One region of the Actinopolyspora sp. BKK2 genome, then DNA from elsewhere that is predicted to be linked to it. Evidence: riboswitches for the same ligand, from Rfam matches in the RefSeq annotation. Region 1 holds a riboswitch; each other region holds the start of a gene.
What was found. A riboswitch is a leader RNA that binds a small molecule or an ion and turns the genes downstream of it on or off. The one in region 1 is predicted to bind cobalamin.

Region 1 (5,930 bases):
CCACCCCAGTTCCTCGCCTGCGGCGGGAACGACGTTGAGCCACCCGAACACGAACACGTTCACCAGCAGGAGCAGCAGGCTGGTGATCGCGGAGTCCGGGGTCTGCTCGGTCAGGGCGAACTGCAGCTGTCCCGGCAGGTCCGTGAAGTCCAGCCAGCGCGCGTCGTAGACGGTCAACGCCCATCCGACGACCAGCGTCAGCATCATCGCCAGCGGCGCGCCGAACCAACCGAGCAGGCCGTACTTCCACCACCCGCGCACTCCGCGCGGGTGGGTGATGCCGATCTCGCGCAGCACGCGCCTGCTCGGGCTGATCCACCTGCTCGTCACCAGGGCGGCGACGCTGGGCATGAACATCATGGCGATCAACAGGGGCGGGTACCAGGTCGAGTTCAGCCCCTCGCCGGAAAGCCACAGCGGCAGGGTCAGCAACCACGCCGGGATGTAGGCGATCAGAACGAAGCCGACCGCACCGCGAACGTCCACTCGGTCGTACTCGGAGTTCATCCGCTCAATCATGCCAACTCCCCGACGACGTGATCAGCACAACCCTCCGCTCGATCCCCGTGCCCGCTCGTGAGCCCGAGCGGGCACGGGGTCGGTCGAGCGCGGAGTCAGGTGCTCAGCGAGTCACGCACCCGCCGCGCAGCGGTGCGCACGTTGCCCAGCGCCGCTTTCACCTCCTCGTAGCCGCGGGTCTTGAGCCCGCAGTCCGGGTTGACCCAGAGGCGTTCGGCCGGGACGGCCTCCAGCGCCGCGTGCAGCAGCTTCTCGATCTCGTCCACCTCGGGGACCCGCGGGGAGTGGATGTCGTGGACACCCGGCCCCACCCCGTTGGCGAAACCGACCGAGTTGAGGTCGTCCAGCACCTCCATCCTGGAGCGCGCCGCCTCCAGGCTGGTCACGTCCGCGTCCAGGTCCACGATCGCGTTGATGACCTCACCGAACTCCGAGTAGCACAGGTGGGTGTGGATCTGGGTGGAGTCGCTGACCCCCGAGGTGGCCAGCCGGAAGGAGCGCACCGCCCAGTCCAGGTACTGCGCGTGCTGCTCGGAGCGCAACGGCAGCAGCTCGCGCAGCGCGGGTTCGTCCACCTGCACCACGCCGACACCAGCCGACTCGAGGTCGACCACCTCGTCGCGGATGGCCATGGCCACCTGGTTCGCGGTCTCGGCCAGCGGCTGGTCGTTCCGGACGAAGGACCAGGCGAGGATGGTGACAGGACCGGTGAGCATGCCCTTCACCGGTTTGTCGGTCATGCTGCGGGCCGTCTCCGTCCACCCGACGGTGATCGGCTCGGGGCGCGAGACGTCGCCGAACAGGATCGGCGGCCGCACGCACCGCGAACCGTAGGACTGCACCCAGCCGTTCTCGGTGCTGACGAAGCCCTCCAAGTGCTCGGCGAAGTACTGAACCATGTCGTTGCGCTCGGGTTCGCCGTGCACGAGCACGTCGAGCCCGAGCTCCTCCTGCAGGTCGATCACACGGCGGATCTCGCCGGTCATCGCGGACTCGTAGGTGGCCCGGTCGATCCGGCCGTTGTGGAACCGCGCGCGTGCCCCGCGCACCTCGGAGGTCTGCGGGAAGGAACCGATCGTGGTGGTCGGCAGCGGCGGCAGGTCGAGCGCCCGCTGCTGCTCCGCACGCCGCTTCGCGGGGTCGCCACGCCGCGCGTGCTCGGGACGCAGCTCCGAGGTGCGCGAGCGCACCCGCTCGTCGCGCGACCTGGCCGCGGCCCGGCGGTCCTCGACCGCGGCACGCCCCCTGTCGAGCTGCTCGCGAACGACGTGACGGCCCTCGTGCAGCGCGCGGTCGAGCAGCACGACCTCCTCGACCTTCTGCTCGGCGAAGGCCAACCACGACTTGACCTGCGGGTCGATCTCGCGTTCGGCCGAGACGTCGTGGGGGACGTGCAGCAGCGAGCAGGAGGTCCCGATCGAGACCTCACCGGCGACGCCGAGCAGGGTGGCCGCGGTGGAGAGGGCCTCGTCGAGGTCGCAGCGCCAGATGTTGCGACCGTCGACGAGCCCGGCGACCAGCGTCTTGTTCCGCAGTCCGGTCAGGCCGGAAAGCACGTCGGGCGTGGTCGAACCCGCGACGAGGTCCACCCCGACGGCCTCGATCGGAGCGGAGGCGAGCACTCCGAGGGACTCGCCGGGGTCGCCGAAGTAGGTCGGCACGAACAGCTTCGGCCTGGTGGACAGTCCGCCCAGCCGCGCGTAGGCGGTGCGCAGCCTGTCCAGTTCGGCCGAACTGCGGTCCGCGGCGAAGGCGGGCTCATCCAGCTGCACCCATTCGGCGCCCGCCCGGTGCAGCTCCTCCAGCAGTTCGGCGTAGACCGGCAGCAGGTCGTCCAGCCGATCCGCGGGGGAGAAGGAGGCGGGGGCCTCCGCGGTGCTCTTGGCCAGCAGCAGGAACGTCAACGGCCCGATGAGCACCGGCCGGGTGGTGATTCCCAGTTCACGGGCCTCCCGGAACCGCTCGACCGGGGTGCGGTCGGAGAGGCCGAACCGGGTGTCCGGGCCGATCTCGGGTACGAGGTAGTGGTAGTTGGTGTCGAACCACTTCGTCATCTCCAGCGGAGGTGTGGACTCCGCTCCGCGGGCCATCGCGAAGTAGGTGTCCAGCGGGTCGCGACCGAGATCGCGGTAGCGCTCGGGAACCGCCCCGAGCGTCACGGCGGTGTCCAGCACCTGGTCGTAGTAGGAGAACGTGTTGCTCGGGACGGATCCGAGTCCGGCCTCGTGCAGCCTCCGCCAGGTTCGCGCGCGCAACTGCCCGGCCGTTTCGCGCAGCCGGGCCCGGTCGGTCTCACCGGACCAGTAGTTCTCCAGCGCCCGTTTGAGCTCACGGCGCGGCCCGATGCGGGGATAGCCGAGTACGGTGGATCCGATTTGGCTGGTCAAAGCTCTCTCCTCGCGAGCTCGACGGCATGGTTGGCCGGAGGCCTCGAGGAAAGTGGCACAGGTGTCGTGGTCGCGTGGGAGCGTACGACCCGCCGTCCTGCCGGCCTTCCCGCGAGGCCCCGGACTCGCGCACCGGAGTGCGCATCGATGGCAGGTCTTCGGACTCGTGGGCACTACCGGCCCGGCCGGTTCTCCTACTCGCCGTCGGCTTCCCGGGCGGTTCTCCCGTCCAGTGCCGTGCTCCGAACGCGATCCTCGTCGACCGCGTGGGGACGGCGTTCGTTCCCACTCACCGCTGCGGGGCAGTCCCGGATTCGCACCGGGTTCCCTCTTGCCTCACCGGGCGGGACGTTCTCGTCACCGCCGGTGAACCACCGATGCACGCATGGTTGCGTGCTCGGCCCGGTTTGGCAAGTCCCCAGTGGTTCGGTCCAGGCCGGTGGAGGGGGCGGGCGAGGCGTTTCGGCAGCGATTTCGGCTTCCGGTGTATTCTCGGTCACAGCGCGGTCCGTCCGAGTTTCGCCGAGCGGAGCGGAAAGGCGTCGCGCTTCGGGGAGTCGAGTGGCACACTTTACGGGTCGGTGCCGCGGGTGAACTTGCGAACGGGAGCTCCCGCGCGGAAGCATGTCCTCATGCCGAGCGAACTGCTGCCCACGACTCGACGCGCCCTGTTGCGGCGACTGGCCGTCGAGCAGTCCCAGAACCGTGTTCCCTCGTTGATCGCCGGGCTGGTCCGCGACGGTGAGACCCTCTGGGTGGACGGCCGGGGATCGGTGCGCACCGAACCGCCCACGGCGAACACGCAGTACCGCATCGGTTCCATCACCAAGACGTTCGTGGCCGTGCTGGTGCTGCGCCTGCGCGACGAGGGGCGGTTGGAGCTGTCCGATCGCTTCGGCGACCACGTCCCGGGAACCGTTGTGGACGATCGCCCGATCTGGCAGCTGCTGGCGCACAACAGCGGGTTGAGCTCCGAACCGGCGGGGCAGTGGTGGGAGCGCGTTCCCGGCGACACCCCGGAGAGGTTCGTCGCCTCGGTGGACGATGCGCAGCTGCGCGAGGAACCCAGGCACGTCCTGCACTACTCCAACACGGCGTTCGGGCTGTTGGGCGAGCTCGTCGCGCGGCTGCGCGGTGAGGACTTCGCCACCGCGCTTCGCGGGGAGATCCTCGATCCGCTCGGCATGCGGCGCACGACGATGGAGCCGGTGGAGCCCTACGCTCCAGGACTGGCCGTGCACCCGTGGGCCGACGTGCTTCAGCCGGAGCCGGCCGAGGACGCGGCGGCGATGGCCCCCGCCGGACAACTTTGGTCCACTGTGGATGACATGGTCCGCTGGCTGCGCTTCCTCATGGGCGAGACCGGTGAGGTGCTGCACCCCGACACGCTGGCCGAGATGCGCCAACCGGCCAGCGTGGACGACGGTGCCGAGTGGAGCCGGGGGTTCGGACTCGGTCTGCAGCTGGCGCGCCACCGGGGGCGCAGGCTTGTCGGGCACGGCGGGTCGATGCCGGGGTTCCTCGCGAACGTACTGGCCGATCCGGAGGAGGCGACCGGGGTGGTCTTCCTGGCCAACACCACCTCCGGGGTTGGGGCGTTGGCCACCGATCTGCTGGACGTGCTCGCCGAGCACGAACCGCGCATCCCACCGGAGTGGCATCCGAGCACAGAGGTCTCGGAGGAGACGCTGGCGCTGACCGGGCTGTGGTACTGGGGACCGATTCCGCACCTGATGCGGGTGCTGCCGGACGGGCTGCTCCAGCTGTCGGCCTGGAAGGGGCCGGGCAGGACCTCGAGGTTCCGCTACGCGGGGGAGGAGACCTGGATCGGCCTGGACGGTTACCACCGCGGGGAGCCGCTGCGCGTCGTCCGTTCCGCGGACGGGACCCCCGCCCACATCGATCTGAACACCTTCGTGTTCACCAGGGCTCCGTACGATCCGAACGCTCCCGTCCCCGGCGGAACGCTTCCGTGGAAGTGACCGGTTGATCCCGCCGGAGGGGCGGAACCGCTCCGCCCCTCGGTTCACGGCCGTCCCCACGCGGGGCCGTCGGGAACGTCTCACCGGACGGGCAGGGCTCGTCCGGTCCGCCCCGTCGAACCGCCGGGTGAGTTTCAGCCGTCCGTTCGGTCCGGCAGGTTGGCGAACAGGTCGACGTGGTTGCCATCGGGGTCGAGCACGGTCGAGTAGCGCTGTCCCCACGGTGCGTCCCAGGGAGCGTGGTGTCCCCGGTGGCCCGCCGCGGTGAGCTCCGCGTACGTGCTGTCGACGCCCTCCGGCGAACCGCAGTCGAAGGCCAGGGCGATGCGGTGCCTGTCGGAGGACGGTTCCTGATCGGGCTCGGTCGTCCACACCGCGTCCGCCCTGTCCCACATGAGTCGAACTCCCGTGGGCAGGGCGGCCTCCACGTGGGCCTCCGCGTCGGCGGAGGCGGGCAGGTCCAAACCGAGCCGCCGGTAGAAGGCCAGCGTTTGCGCCATGTCGTCGGCGACCATGCCGACGGCGCTGAATTCGATGGACATGACGGCAAACTAGCCGGTCGAGGGGCTCCCCGAGTTGAACGAGTCGGTCGGGACGTGGTGAATTCGTTGAGTAGTTGACCGTGTCGCCCGTGCTTTGCCTCTCGAATGCCGAGTGACCTCCGATTTCCGGCGAGCGGAACACGGGGTGTCACTCGGGAAGTCGAGCACCGATCATGTGTTGACCGTCACCCGATCGTGTCGTAGGTTGTTCGAACAACGTTCGGCATACCGAACATGCGATTGGAGAGCCAACTCGCGGACGGCGACAGGATCGGACGACGATGCACACTCTGGCCGATGGGCTACGGCTGTCGTTGAACTGGATGGACAGCCTCATTCTTGTCATCTATTTCGCGGTCGTTATCGGGATCGCGTTTGCCGCAAAACGAAGCGTGCACTCCACGCTGGACTTTTTCCTGTCCGGGCGCTCGTTGCCCGCGTGGGTCACCGGACTCGCGTTCGTTTCGGCGAATCTGGGGGCGACCGAGATACTCGGAATG
Region 2 (5,930 bases), on a different contig from region 1:
CTGCTCGGTGCTCTTCTTACGCGTCCACGACCAGCCCTCGCCCATCTTGTGCCACTCGACGGGACCGCCCTCGCCGGTCTCCTCGTGCAGCCTGCCCAGGGCGCGGAAAGCGGATTCCTCCCCCACCCGCCACTTCGCGGACTTGACGAACTGGAACACGCCGATGGACCAACCCTGGTTCCAACCGCGCAGGGCCATTCCGAAGGCCGAGGTGGACTTGCCCTTCATGGAGCCGGTGTGCACGGCCAGCAGCGGCCTGTTGCGCCGTTGCCGCGTGGTCAGCCCGTCGTCGGGCACACTGCTCGGTTTTCCCTGTGGCATTGTCGAGTCTCCAAAAAATCGACGCTCGTCTTCGACTTCGTTGACGCGGACCGGTTCACCGGGTCCGGCCGGAGGATCACGGGCCCGTTCCGCGAACGGGCGGAGCTGGACGAGCACGCGGACGAAGAGCGCCCTCGCACTCAACCGGGCTGGGGTAGCCGGGAGCGCGAGGGCGCCGTAGTCCATCTCTGGGGGCCAGATGGACACTGCCGACCATACCAGTGGACGAGTCGACTCCTCGCCGACCGACGCCCGCGCGTCGGCCGAGGATCACGCGGGCACCGGGCCCGCGGTTCGTGCTGCCCGGACGACACCGGCCACGTTGTCGGCCGAGAGCTCGGACAACTGCAGGTTGGGCGCGCCCAGCCCCCGAGCGAGCCTGTCGGCGAGACCGAGTCGGATCGGCCCGCTCTCGCAGTCCACGACCACCGAAGCGACACCGAGCTCGGCCAGCATCCCGGCCGAACGCAGCGCGTCGTCGACCGCCTTGCGGCCGCGGTTGGCCTTCTCGCCTCCCGAATCCACCCCCACGGTGGCCTTGCCGTCGGTGAGCACCACGAGCAGGGGACGTCGCTGCGGATCGCGCATCCGCTCGGTGCGAATCACCCTGCGCGCGGTCAGCAGACCGTCCGCGAGGGGGGTCTTTCCGCCCGTGGGCAGCTTGCGCATGCGCGCGGCGGCGGTGTCCACCGAAGAGGTCGGGGGCAGCGCGATCTCGCCGGAGGTCCCGCGAAAGGTCACGACCCCAACCTTGTCCCTACGCTGGTAGGCGTCCCGCAGCAGCGCGAGCACCGCACCGCTGACCGCCGACATCCGTTCCCGGGCCGCCATCGACCCCGAGGCGTCCACCGCGAACAGCACGAGATTGCCCTCGCGGCCCTCGCGGACACCGTGCCGCAGGTCCTCCGGACGCAACCGCAGTCCGGGGCCGCTCCTGCCGCGGGCGCACTGATGAGGGGCTGCCGCGGCCAGAGTGGCCTGCAGGTGAACCCCGTGCCCCTCCACCGCGGAGGAGCGCACCACCTGCCCGGCACGGGAGCGCGACCTGGACCGCCGTCCCGGAGCCCCCTCCCCCAGACCGGGGATCTCCAGCATGCGGGCCCGGAAGTCCGGCTCCGTGGCCCCGGAAGTGCGCTCCTCGGGAGCGCTTCCGGAGCCGTTGCCGGTTCCGCTCTCACCGGAGGGGCCTTCCGAGGGAGCGTTTCCGCCCGCGCCTCCGCCCGGGCCCTCGTCGGGACCGTTCCCGTCCGGGGAACCGCCGACGCCCCCACCGGGACCGTCGTCCTCCGGCCCGTCCCCGGGGTCCTCGTTCCCGCCGGAACCGTCCGAACCGGACTCATCGGTCGAACCTCCCGGATCCGCCGTGCCGTCCGCGCTCGCCTCCGCCGTTCCCCCGGTGGTCTCGCCCTCGGCGGTCTCGCCCTCGGCCGTCTCCTCAGCCTCGACCTCCGCCGCGGCGTCCTCCAGGGCCTGCTGGAGCTGCTGCTCGTCCATGCCCGGCTCGTCGAACGGGTCCCGCCTGCGCCTGTGCGGCAGAGCCAGCCGCGCCGCCGCCTCCACATCGGCCGCGGCGACCGCGTCCACACCGCGCCAGGCCGCGTGCGCCACGGCGGCGCGAGCCAGCACCAGATCGGCGCGCATCCCGTCCACCTCGAACGAAGCGCACACGGAAGCGATTCGCCTGACCTCGGAAGAAGGCAGCTCGACGGAGTCCACGCGGGCACGGGCGTCCGCGATCCGCCGGGCCAGTTCGGCGTCGGACTCGGCCCACTCCGCGGAGAAGCCTGCAGGATCGGCGTCGAACCGCAACCGTCGACGCACGACTTCGGTCCGCGTCTCCACCTCGCGAGAGGCCGACACCTGGACCGTCAGGCCGAAGCGGTCCAGCAGCTGGGGACGCAGCTCGCCCTCCTCCGGGTTCATGGTGCCGACCAGCAGGAAGGACGCCGCGTGCGACAGGGAGACCCCTTCGCGCTCGACGTGGGCCCGCCCCATGGCCGCGGCGTCGAGCAACAGGTCGACCAGGTGGTCGTGCAGCAGGTTCACTTCGTCGACGTAGAGGACTCCGCGGTGCGCCGCTGCCAGCAGACCGGGCTGGTAGGCGCGCACGCCCTCGGTCAACGCGCGTTCCACGTCCAACGACCCGACCAGCCGGTCCTCGGAGGCGCCCACGGGAAGTTCCACCAGCTGGGCGGCACGCCGCGTTCGTCCGACGTCGCCGTCGTGGGGACCGTCGGGACAGCGCGGGTCCGGGGCGGAAGGGTCGCAGCCGAACCGGCAGTTCTCCACCACGTCGACGGCGGGCAGCAGCGAGGCGAGCGCGCGGACGATGGTGGACTTGGCAGTGCCCTTCTCCCCGCGCACCAGCACACCGCCGATGCGGGGGTACACCGCGTTGAGCAGCAGCCCCAAGCGCAGATCGTCGTGCCCGACAACAGCGGAGAACGGATAACGCACGGTCGACGAGGTCGACGTGGCAGCGGTCATCGCCGGTATTCCTTCCTAGGGTCTCGGACGCCCCTGGTTGCGGAACGAGGCAACGGCAGTGTCCTGACTCCCGGATCGACGCGCTCCTCCGGCCTTCCCTGGGCAACCCCGGTGGCACTCGTGCGGGAGAACCGCTACCCGGTCACAGTGGCGCCGGCCGTGCCGGATTCACACCGGCTTCCTGACCGTTGCTCGCTTGGATCAACGTGCATGGTCGCAGAAGCGCGCTCGGCGACCAAGCGTCGTGAGCTATCTCGTTAGCCCGGTCACTCTCTCCGGATCCCGGTGCATGTCGACGTGCGGGATGCCGTCCTCCTCGTAGTGCTCACCGTGCTCGAGGAAGCCGAACGAGCGGTAGAAGTCGACGGTCTGGGCCTGCGCCGAGAGCACGGTGGACGACTTGCGCACCTCGGCGACCGCCGCGTGCATGAGCTTCTTGCCGAGCCCCATGCCGCGAGCGCTCTCGGCCGTGCACACGCGTCCGATCCGGTAACTCCCACCCGGTTCCTCGAGCAGACGCAGGTACCCGAGCACCTGGGTCCCCCCGGCGTCGATCCAGAAGTGCCTGGTCGCTGTCTCGAGATCGCGCCCGTCCAGCTCGGGATAGGGGCACTGCTGTTCCACGACGAACACGTCCACCCGCAGCCGCAGCATGCGGTAGAAGTCCTCGGGGGCCAGATCGGCCGTGTAGGCGCGGTGCACTGCGGTGGCGAGAGGCTGCAGATTCACCCTTACCTGCCTATCACACCTCCTGCGCCGAACTCCGATGCGCCGCCGCTCCGGTCCGCGCCGGGGCCCTGACCGCTCGGAGTGCCGTTCGACTCACTGCCGGTACGCCCGCGGCTGATCGACTGTAGGGTTGTCCACTCGGCCGGTCCGCCACAGGAAGGAGACCAGGTGGCTCCCGAAACACCGACGACCTCGACGCTGCCCAAGGCCGAGCTGCACGTGCACATCGAGGGAGCTCTCGAACCGGAACTGACCTTCGACCGGGCGCGGCGAAACGGCATCACCCTGCCCTACACCGATGTCGAAGACCTCCGAGGACGCTACGACTTCAGCAACCTGCAGTCGTTCCTGGATCTCTACTACACGGGCATGAACGTGCTGCGGCGCGCCGAGGACTTCACCGCGCTGGCCGACGACTACCTCGACAGGGCGGCGCACCAGGGGGTCCGCCACGCCGAGATCTTCTTCGATCCGCAGGCGCACACGACGCGGGGCGTGTCGCTGGAAACCGCGCTCGACGGTTTGGAGGCCTCGCTGTCGAGCAGTCGGGAGCGTTTCGGCGTCAGCACCGGACTGATCGCCTGCTTCCTCCGGGACCGCGGTCCAGCGGAGGCTGAGCGCATGCTCGACGAACTGCTCGAGCACTCGCATCGCATCATCGGCGTCGGGCTCGACTCGGCCGAGCTGGGATATCCCCCCGCCGACTTCGCGAACGTGTTCGCCCGGGCCCGCGAGGCGGGACTGCACCTGGTCGCGCACGCGGGCGAGGAAGGCCCGGCTGAATACGTCTGGCAGGCGCTGGACGTGCTCGGCGTGGAGCGCATCGACCACGGGATCAGGTCGGTCGACGACGAGGAGCTCGTCCGGCGGATCGCCCGGGACCGCGTCCCCCTGACGGTGTGCCCGCTGTCGAACGTGCGTCTGCGCTGCGTGAACACCCTCCCCGAGCACTGTCTGCCCCGTCTGGTGGATGCCGGGGTCCGCACCACGATCAATTCGGACGACCCGAGCTACTTCGGCGGCCACGTCGGGGACAACTTCGCGGCGATCGAGCGCGAGCTCGGTTTCGGCGCCCGGGACCTCCGGGAGTTCGCGCTCAACTCGGTCGAGGCCGCGTTCCTGCCCGAGTCCGAGCGCGACCGGTTGCGCGGGCAGATCCAGGCCGGTTGATCGAGGTTCTCCGTTCGGCGCGGGCGCGACTTCGAAACGAGCACTCGAACCGATGGTCGCGCTCCTCCTCGACGACTTCGGGCGGTCGCGCGTTCACACTCCGGCGATCTCGTCCGCGTACCGCGCGAGTCTGGTGTAGACGCCGGGGAACCCCGAGCGCGCGCAACCGTTCCCGTAGGAGACCACCCCGACCAGCCTGCCTCGCACGATGAAGGGACCACCGGAATCGCCCGCGCAGGCGTCCTTGCCACCTTCCGAATACCCGGCGCAGAACATCCCGCCGGAGTCGAAGGACTCGTAGGCCCGCGCGCACCGGGAGTTCGCCATGACGGGCACGCGCACCGAGCGCAGCACCGGCGAGGCCGGCTCCGACTCCCCGGTGCGCCCCCAGCCGTAGACTGAGCCGGTGGTCCCGGGGGCGTACGGCGTCTCCTCGGCCGCCCCGACCATTTCCACCGGTCGGGTGGCCACCTTCCGGCTCAGCGTCAGCACGGCCACGTCGAATCCGCTCGTGAAGTGCTCGTACCTGGGGTGCCGCCAGACGCGTTCGACCTCGACCGACTGCCCCGCCCCGGTGCGCAGGTCCTTCCTGCCGAGCACCACGCTCAGGTCCCGAACCGACCGGGGAGATTCGCCTCCGGGAGTCATCGTGCAGTGCGCAGCGGTTACGACCTTGTCGGCCGCCACGAGCGTGCCGCCGCAGAACTGACCTCCCGAGCGGTCGGTGAGCGCGGCCACCCACGGTGCCTCACCGACCCGAGTGGCCTGCCCTCCGACCACCCGCGCCCGGGTTCCTGCGTGCTCCGTTCCCGAGGCGGCAGCCACGGCCGCGTGCTGCGCTCCGCTCACCAGGAGGACGGCTGCGAGCGCGAGAACGCGGAACAACGTTGCCTTCGACACCGCACGGCACCGTTCGCGGCCAAAGCGCAACCACTGTCACCCCACTCCGAACGTGTCGTACCAACGGCGGACTGTATCCGTCTTGTCGTGCTGCTCACATGAGGGACAGCTCACTGCTGGGCAGTAATTTTTTTCGTTATCATGGTTTCCGGTCGGAAAAGTTCCCGCTCATTCGCGACCAAAAGAGCTTTTCTTTTCCAGTAAGCATGCTGCTGCGGTACGAACCCCGACCCTGCCGAGCAGAAGATCACCCGATCGCGTGAGCAAGGCGCCCGCGCACGGGTGAACTTCCGCTCCCGGAACCGGTACTCGGATCGCGTCAC
Region 3 (5,930 bases), on a different contig from region 1:
CCGGTGGTGCTGGTGGAGCAACCTCGGCCACCACGAGCGCCCGCGGTGGACAGCGTTCCCGAGGCGATCGCCTGGCTGCGGGAACGAGTCGACCGGCTTCACGCCGGGTAACGCCGCGGCGTGAACACGGAGACCTCGTCCCCCCTGCTGACGAGCCGGGTCGTGGACGAACCGACCAGCAGCAGGCAGCGCATGTCCACCCGTTCCGGATCCAGCTCCCGCAGCTCGACGACCGTGACCTCCTCCTCCGGTCCACCGACGTCGCGGCCGATCACCACCGGTGTGTCCCCGGAGCGCTCCTCCAGGAGCAGGTCCCTGGCCGCCTCCACCTGCCAGCGGCGACTCCGCGAGGCCGGGTTGTACATCGCCAGCGCGAGGTCCGCCCGCGCAGCGGCCCGCAGCCTGCGTTCGATCACCTCCCACGACTTGAGCCGGTCGGACAGCGAGAGCACGCAGTAGTCGTGCCCGAGCGGGGCCCCCGCTCTGCTGGCGACCGCCTGCGCCGCGGTGAGTCCGGGGAGGACGTCCACGTCCACGTCCGCGTAGCGCGCGTCGTCGGCCGCCTCCAGGACGGCGCTGCCCATCGCGAACACCCCGGGGTCTCCGGAGGAGACGACCACGACCCTGCGCCCCGAAGCCGCCAGGTCGAGGGCCTCCTCGGCCCGCTGGGCCTCGACGCGGTTGTCGGAGGGGTGCTTGCGCTGCCGCGGGTTCGCCTGGATCCGGTCCAGGTAGGGTCCGTAGCCGACCAGGTCGTCGGCTGCGGCCAGCGCGGCCTGCGCCTCGGGGGTGGTCCACTCCCTGCCCGCCGGACCGAGCCCCACCACGGCGAGCCGACCGCCGTGCGCTCCGTCCGGACGCGGCGGCGTCTCCGGAGCGGGAGTCCGCGCACCGGTACGACTGGGCAGCAGGGCCAGCGAGAAGTAGGGCACGCTGTCCGGATCCACCTCGGCCAGTGGTGCGACCCGCTGCCTGGTGGTGCTCGCCCGTTCCACGTAGTGGGCCTCGTCGAGGCAACCGGCCTTGTCGAAGGCCTCGCGCACGCCTTCGAAGGTCCTGCCCAGCTTGAGCACGGCCGCCGCGTCCGTGCTCTGCAACCTCCGCGCCAGCTCGTCGGGCTCGAGCGTGCCCGGGAGCACGGTCAGCACCTCGTCGCGCTCGGCGAGCGGGCGTCCCAACTCGGCCGAGGCCGCGCTCACCGAGTTCACCCCCGGCACGACCACGGTCTCGAAGCGCCCGGTCAAGCGCTTGTGCATGTGCATGTAGGAGCCGTAGAAGAACGGGTCCCCCTCACCGAGCAGCACGACGTCGCGTCCCGCGCTCAGGTGAGCCGCCAGTCGTTCGGCGCAGTCGGCGTAGAACTCGTCGATGGCGCCCTGGTACCCGCCGGGGTGGTCGGTCGTCTCGGTGGTGACCGGGTACACCAGCGGTTCCTCGGTCTGGTCCCCGCGCAGATACGGCTCGGCGACCGAGCGCGCGATGCTGTTGCCGTGCCTGGCGCTGTGGTAGGCGATCACATCGGCCTCACCGATCAACCGCGCGGCCTTGACCGTCACCAGTTCCGGATCACCGGGGCCGAGCCCCACTCCGAACAGGCGCCCGGTCGCGGAGTCGTTGCTGTCTTCGCTGTTCACTCTTCCTCGCTCGCGATCGCGTTGATGGCGGCGACCGTCATCGCACTACCGCCTCGTCTGCCGTGCACCACCAGGTGCTCCAGGCCGCTCGGGTGCGCGACCAGTGCCTGCTTGGACTCGACCGCCCCGATGAAACCGACCGGGATCCCGAGCACGGCCGCGGGAGTGCCCGCGCCCTGCTCGACCAGCTCCAGCAGGCGGAACAGGCTGGTCGGGGCGTTGCCGATCGCGACGACGGCGCCTTCGAGCCGCCCGCGCCACAGTTCCATCGCGGCGGCGCTGCGGGTGTTGCCCAGTCGCGCGGCGAGGTCGGGCACGCGCGGGTCCGACAACGTGCACAGGATCTCGTTGCCCGCGGGAAGCCTGCGCCGGGTCACCCCCGCGGCCACCATCTCCGCGTCGCACAGCACCGGCGCACCCGCGGCGAGCGCCCGCCGCGCCGAGCTCACCACCCCCGGCGAGTAGGCCAGGTCGTCGACCAGGTCGACCATCCCGCAGGAGTGAACCATGCGCACGGCCACACCGGCGACGTCGGAAGGCAGCTCGTCGAGATCGGTTTCCGCCCGTATCGTCGCGAAGGAGCGGCGGTAGATCTCCTTGCCGTCCCGGATGTATTCGGTCACCGATCGTCCTCGTTCGTCGTGTCCTGGTCGCTGTTCACGCGGCTCTGCCCGAACCCGTCGTGCTGTCCCGTCGTCGGAGCCGCGGAACCGGGACGCCGCGCGTGTTCCACGGCCTCGGCCACCGTCTCCACCCCGGCGTCGTCCACCCGGATGAGCTCCTCGTCCCGCGTGCCGGAGCTGACCCGGTACCCGGAGGCACCGGCCAGCACTTCCACCACCGGACCGCGCGGGCGGCCGCAATGACGCGAGCAACCGACCCAGTGCACCGGCAGGTCCCCGGGAGCCACCGCAGCACCGCGGGCCGCGCTGTACGCGGCGTCCCGGTGCACGTCGGCCAGGGACTTGGCACAACCGGGATCACCCGCGCAGGCGGTCACACCGTTGAACGGCGAGGACGGATCGACGATCAAACCGCACGAGCGCAGTTCGGAAAACCACGAGCGGTGCTCGTGCTCGCGGACTCCCGGGAGGACCGCGGTCCGCCACGGCGTCAGTCGAACGGCACCGGACGCGGCTTCGGCCGCTCGTATGATGCTATGCATCTGCGCGGGGGACAAGCGTCCCAACGGCGCCCCCACGCCGAGGGCCACCTCTCCCCCGGTCCGCGTGAGGACCCCCACCGAGGGTTTTTCCTGCTGATCCCGCCGAACCCCGAAGGGCGGTGTGACTTCGACAACGGTGCCTCCCGCACGCCCCGATCGAGCACGCAGCGTGTCCGCGAGGTTTCCCGTTGTGTCCAGTTCGGCAACTCGCCAGACGCCGCCCCCCTGGCGGTCCCGCTCCGCGAGGAACTCCTCCGCGGCGAGAACGGCCGTCTCCGCGGCCTCGGCCGGCCTCACTCGCGCGCCCGAGTCGTTCCCCCCGAGCAGCACCGCGACCGTCTCCCCGTCCAGCGGAAGCAGGCCCACGTCACCGCGCAGCCGCGACACGTCCCCGCTCCCGTCGTCCACTGTGAACAGGAAACGCCCGGAGAGCTCGGCCAACCGCGGAGTCGAGCAGATTCCCCGGTCCAGCTCACGCACGACCCGCTGCACCGGCAACCAACCGGGGTCGTCCAGCCCGGCACCGGGACTGGCCACTATGTTCCGCACCCGCTCGTGGGTCAGCGAGGGAAGCAGTCCCACCGCGCCGATCCGCCGCCCGAGCTCCTCGGGGAACTCGACACCGCGCAGCTGGAGATTGGCCCGCGAGGTGAGCTCGACCGTGGAGTTGCCCAGCTCCTCCGCGGCCGTGACCAGCACCCGCAGCTGCTCGGTGCTCAACGTCCCGCCGGGGACGCGGATCCGCGCGAGACCACCGTCGGCGGCGGGGTGGACCTGGAGCGCACCCGGGCAGGCGTCCGGCCTGTCCCGTTCGGAAGCGAAACCTTCGGACATCGCGGTGATGCTACGGACCACGGAAGTGTGCCACGAAACACGCCGGGGAACGGGCTTCGTCACGTCGGCTTGACTGGAGATCGGCCCGTTCCCGAAACTGGACGGCGTATCCGCGGCGGTGACGGAGGAAGCCGGTGTGAATCCGGCGCGGTCCCGCCACTGTCACCGGGGAGCGAACTCCAAGCACGGTCACTGTCGAACGACGATGGGAAGACCGGAGGGAGCCAGGATCCGGGAGCCAGGAGACTCCTGCCGCCGCGACCGTCAGCAAAGGGGCGAGGACCCCTGGGAAGGTTCCTGATGCAGCGTACGACCGCGCGTGCATCGCGCGCCTGTCCTGGTCGACCGCCCCGGTTCTCGACGCCGAGGAGCGAGTCGCATGATCCTGCTTCTGTCCACCTCCGACACTGACCTGCTCAGTGCGCGGTCCAGCGGCGCCGACTACCGGCTGGCCAATCCGGCCAGACTCGGCGCGCAGGACCTTCCGGAACTGCTCGAGGGAGTCGACCTCGTGGTGGTGCGGCTGCTCGGCGGCCGCAGGGCCTGGGAGGAGGGGTTGGACTTCCTGCTCGCCGGCCCGCGGCCCGTCGTGGTGCTCGGTGGCGAGCAGCAGCCCGACGCCGAGCTCATGGAGTGCTCCACAGTTCCCGGCGGCGTGTGCGCCGAAGCGCACGCCTACCTCGCCCACGGCGGCCCGGAGAACCTCGAGCAGCTGCACAACTTCCTCTCCGACACCGTCCTGCTGACCGGCCACGGCTTCGCGCAGCCCGCCGAGACCCCGACCTGGGGGAGGCTGGACCGCACTCCCGGCAGGCAGGACGGCCCCACAGTGGCCGTGCTCTACTACCGGGCCCACCACATGGCGGGCAACACCGCCTTCGTGCACACCCTCTGCGAGCAGATCGAGGACGCGGGCGGCCAGGCGATGCCCCTGTTCTGCGCCTCGTTGCGCACCCCCGACCCCGAGCTGCTCGAAGCACTGCGCGGCGCGGACGCGCTCGTGGTCACCGTGCTGGCCGCAGGCGGGAGCAAGCCCGCCGTGGCCACGGCCGGCGGCGACGACGAGGCCTGGGACGTCGGGGCGCTCGCCCAGCTGGACATCCCGATCCTGCAGGGGATGTGCCTGACCAGCAGCCGTTCCGCCTGGCAGGACAACGACGAGGGTCTCTCCCCGATGGACATGGCCACCCAGGTGGCCGTTCCGGAGTTCGACGGCAGGTTGATCACGGTTCCGTTCTCGTTCAAGGAGAACGACTCGGAGGGCCTTCCCGTCTACGTGGCCGACGCGGAGCGCGCGGCCAGGGTCGCCGGGATCGCCGTGCGGCACGCCCGGCTCCGCCACGTCCCGCCCGAGCGGAAGCGGCTCGCGCTGATGCTGTCGGCCTACCCCACCAAGCACGCCAGGGTGGGCAACGCGGTCGGCCTGGACACGCCGCTGTCCGCCGTGCGGCTGCTGCGCGCTCTCGGGGAGGCGGGCTACGACATCGGCCCCGCTGAGGGACCGGACGCTCTTCCCGGCGTGGCGGCGCAGGACGGTGACGCGCTGATCCACGCGCTGATCGCCGCGGGAGGCCAGGACCGGGACTGGCTGAGCGAGGAGCAGCTCGCAGGCAACCCGATCCGCGTGCCGGCCAAGCGCTACCGGGAGTGGTTCGACTCCCTGCCCGAGTCCCTGCGCTCCGACATCGAACAGCACTGGGGCCCTCCGCCCGGAGAGCTGTTCGTCGACCGCTCGCAGGACCCCGAGGGCGAGATCGTGCTCGCGGCGATCAGGGCGGGCAACATCGTGCTCATGATCCAGCCCCCGCGGGGCTTCGGGGAGAACCCGATCGCGATCTACCACGACCCGGACCTCCCGCCCAGCCACCACTACTTGGCCGCCTACCACTGGCTGACCGACGACTTCGACGCGCACGCGATGGTGCACCTGGGCAAGCACGGCAACCTGGAGTGGTTGCCGGGCAAGACGGCCGGCATGTCCGCCTCCTGCGCCCCGGACGCCGCCATCGCCGACCTGCCGCTGGTGTACCCCTTCCTGGTCAACGACCCCGGTGAGGGGACCCAGGCCAAGCGCAGGGTTCACGCCACGCTGGTGGACCACCTGGTCCCCCCGATGGCGCGCGCGGAGAGCTACGGCGACATCGCGCGGCTGGAGCAGCTGCTCGACGAGCACGCCAACATCACGGCGATGGACCCGGCGAAGCTTCCCGCCATCCGCAGTCAGATCTGGACGCTGATGCAGGCGGCCAAGCTCGACCACGACCTGGGGTTGGAGGAACGTCCGCACGACGCCGAGT

Region 2: it holds a riboswitch for cobalamin, as region 1 does, so the genes downstream of both, G9Q41_RS09025 (VWA domain-containing protein) here and metE (5-methyltetrahydropteroyltriglutamate--homocysteine S-methyltransferase) in region 1, are expected to answer to the same signal.
Region 3: it holds a riboswitch for cobalamin, as region 1 does, so the genes downstream of both, cobN (cobaltochelatase subunit CobN) here and metE (5-methyltetrahydropteroyltriglutamate--homocysteine S-methyltransferase) in region 1, are expected to answer to the same signal.

What each region holds. Positions count from the first base shown of each region.
Region 1 covers NZ_JAANTE010000008.1:106,417-112,346, forward strand. Annotated here, with positions in the region: gene G9Q41_RS16765 (CPBP family intramembrane glutamic endopeptidase) at 1-519, opposite strand, end outside; gene metE (5-methyltetrahydropteroyltriglutamate--homocysteine S-methyltransferase) at 615-2,906, opposite strand; cobalamin riboswitch at 3,038-3,297, opposite strand; gene G9Q41_RS16775 (serine hydrolase domain-containing protein) at 3,539-4,888, shown strand; gene G9Q41_RS16780 (VOC family protein) at 5,023-5,430, opposite strand; gene G9Q41_RS16785 (sodium:solute symporter family protein) at 5,712-5,930, shown strand, end outside.
Region 2 covers NZ_JAANTE010000003.1:478,810-484,739, forward strand. Annotated here, with positions in the region: gene cobO (cob(I)yrinic acid a,c-diamide adenosyltransferase) at 1-321, opposite strand, end outside; gene G9Q41_RS09025 (VWA domain-containing protein) at 592-2,808, opposite strand; cobalamin riboswitch at 2,845-3,013, opposite strand; gene G9Q41_RS09030 (GNAT family N-acetyltransferase) at 3,058-3,537, opposite strand; gene G9Q41_RS09035 (adenosine deaminase) at 3,706-4,707, shown strand; gene G9Q41_RS09040 (serine protease) at 4,801-5,607, opposite strand.
Region 3 covers NZ_JAANTE010000003.1:459,366-465,295, forward strand. Annotated here, with positions in the region: gene G9Q41_RS08950 (cobalt-precorrin-6A reductase) at 1-111, shown strand, start outside; gene G9Q41_RS22645 (precorrin-2 C(20)-methyltransferase) at 99-1,634, opposite strand; gene G9Q41_RS08960 (precorrin-8X methylmutase) at 1,631-2,257, opposite strand; gene cobG (precorrin-3B synthase) at 2,254-3,633, opposite strand; cobalamin riboswitch at 3,722-3,905, shown strand; gene cobN (cobaltochelatase subunit CobN) at 4,013-5,930, shown strand, end outside.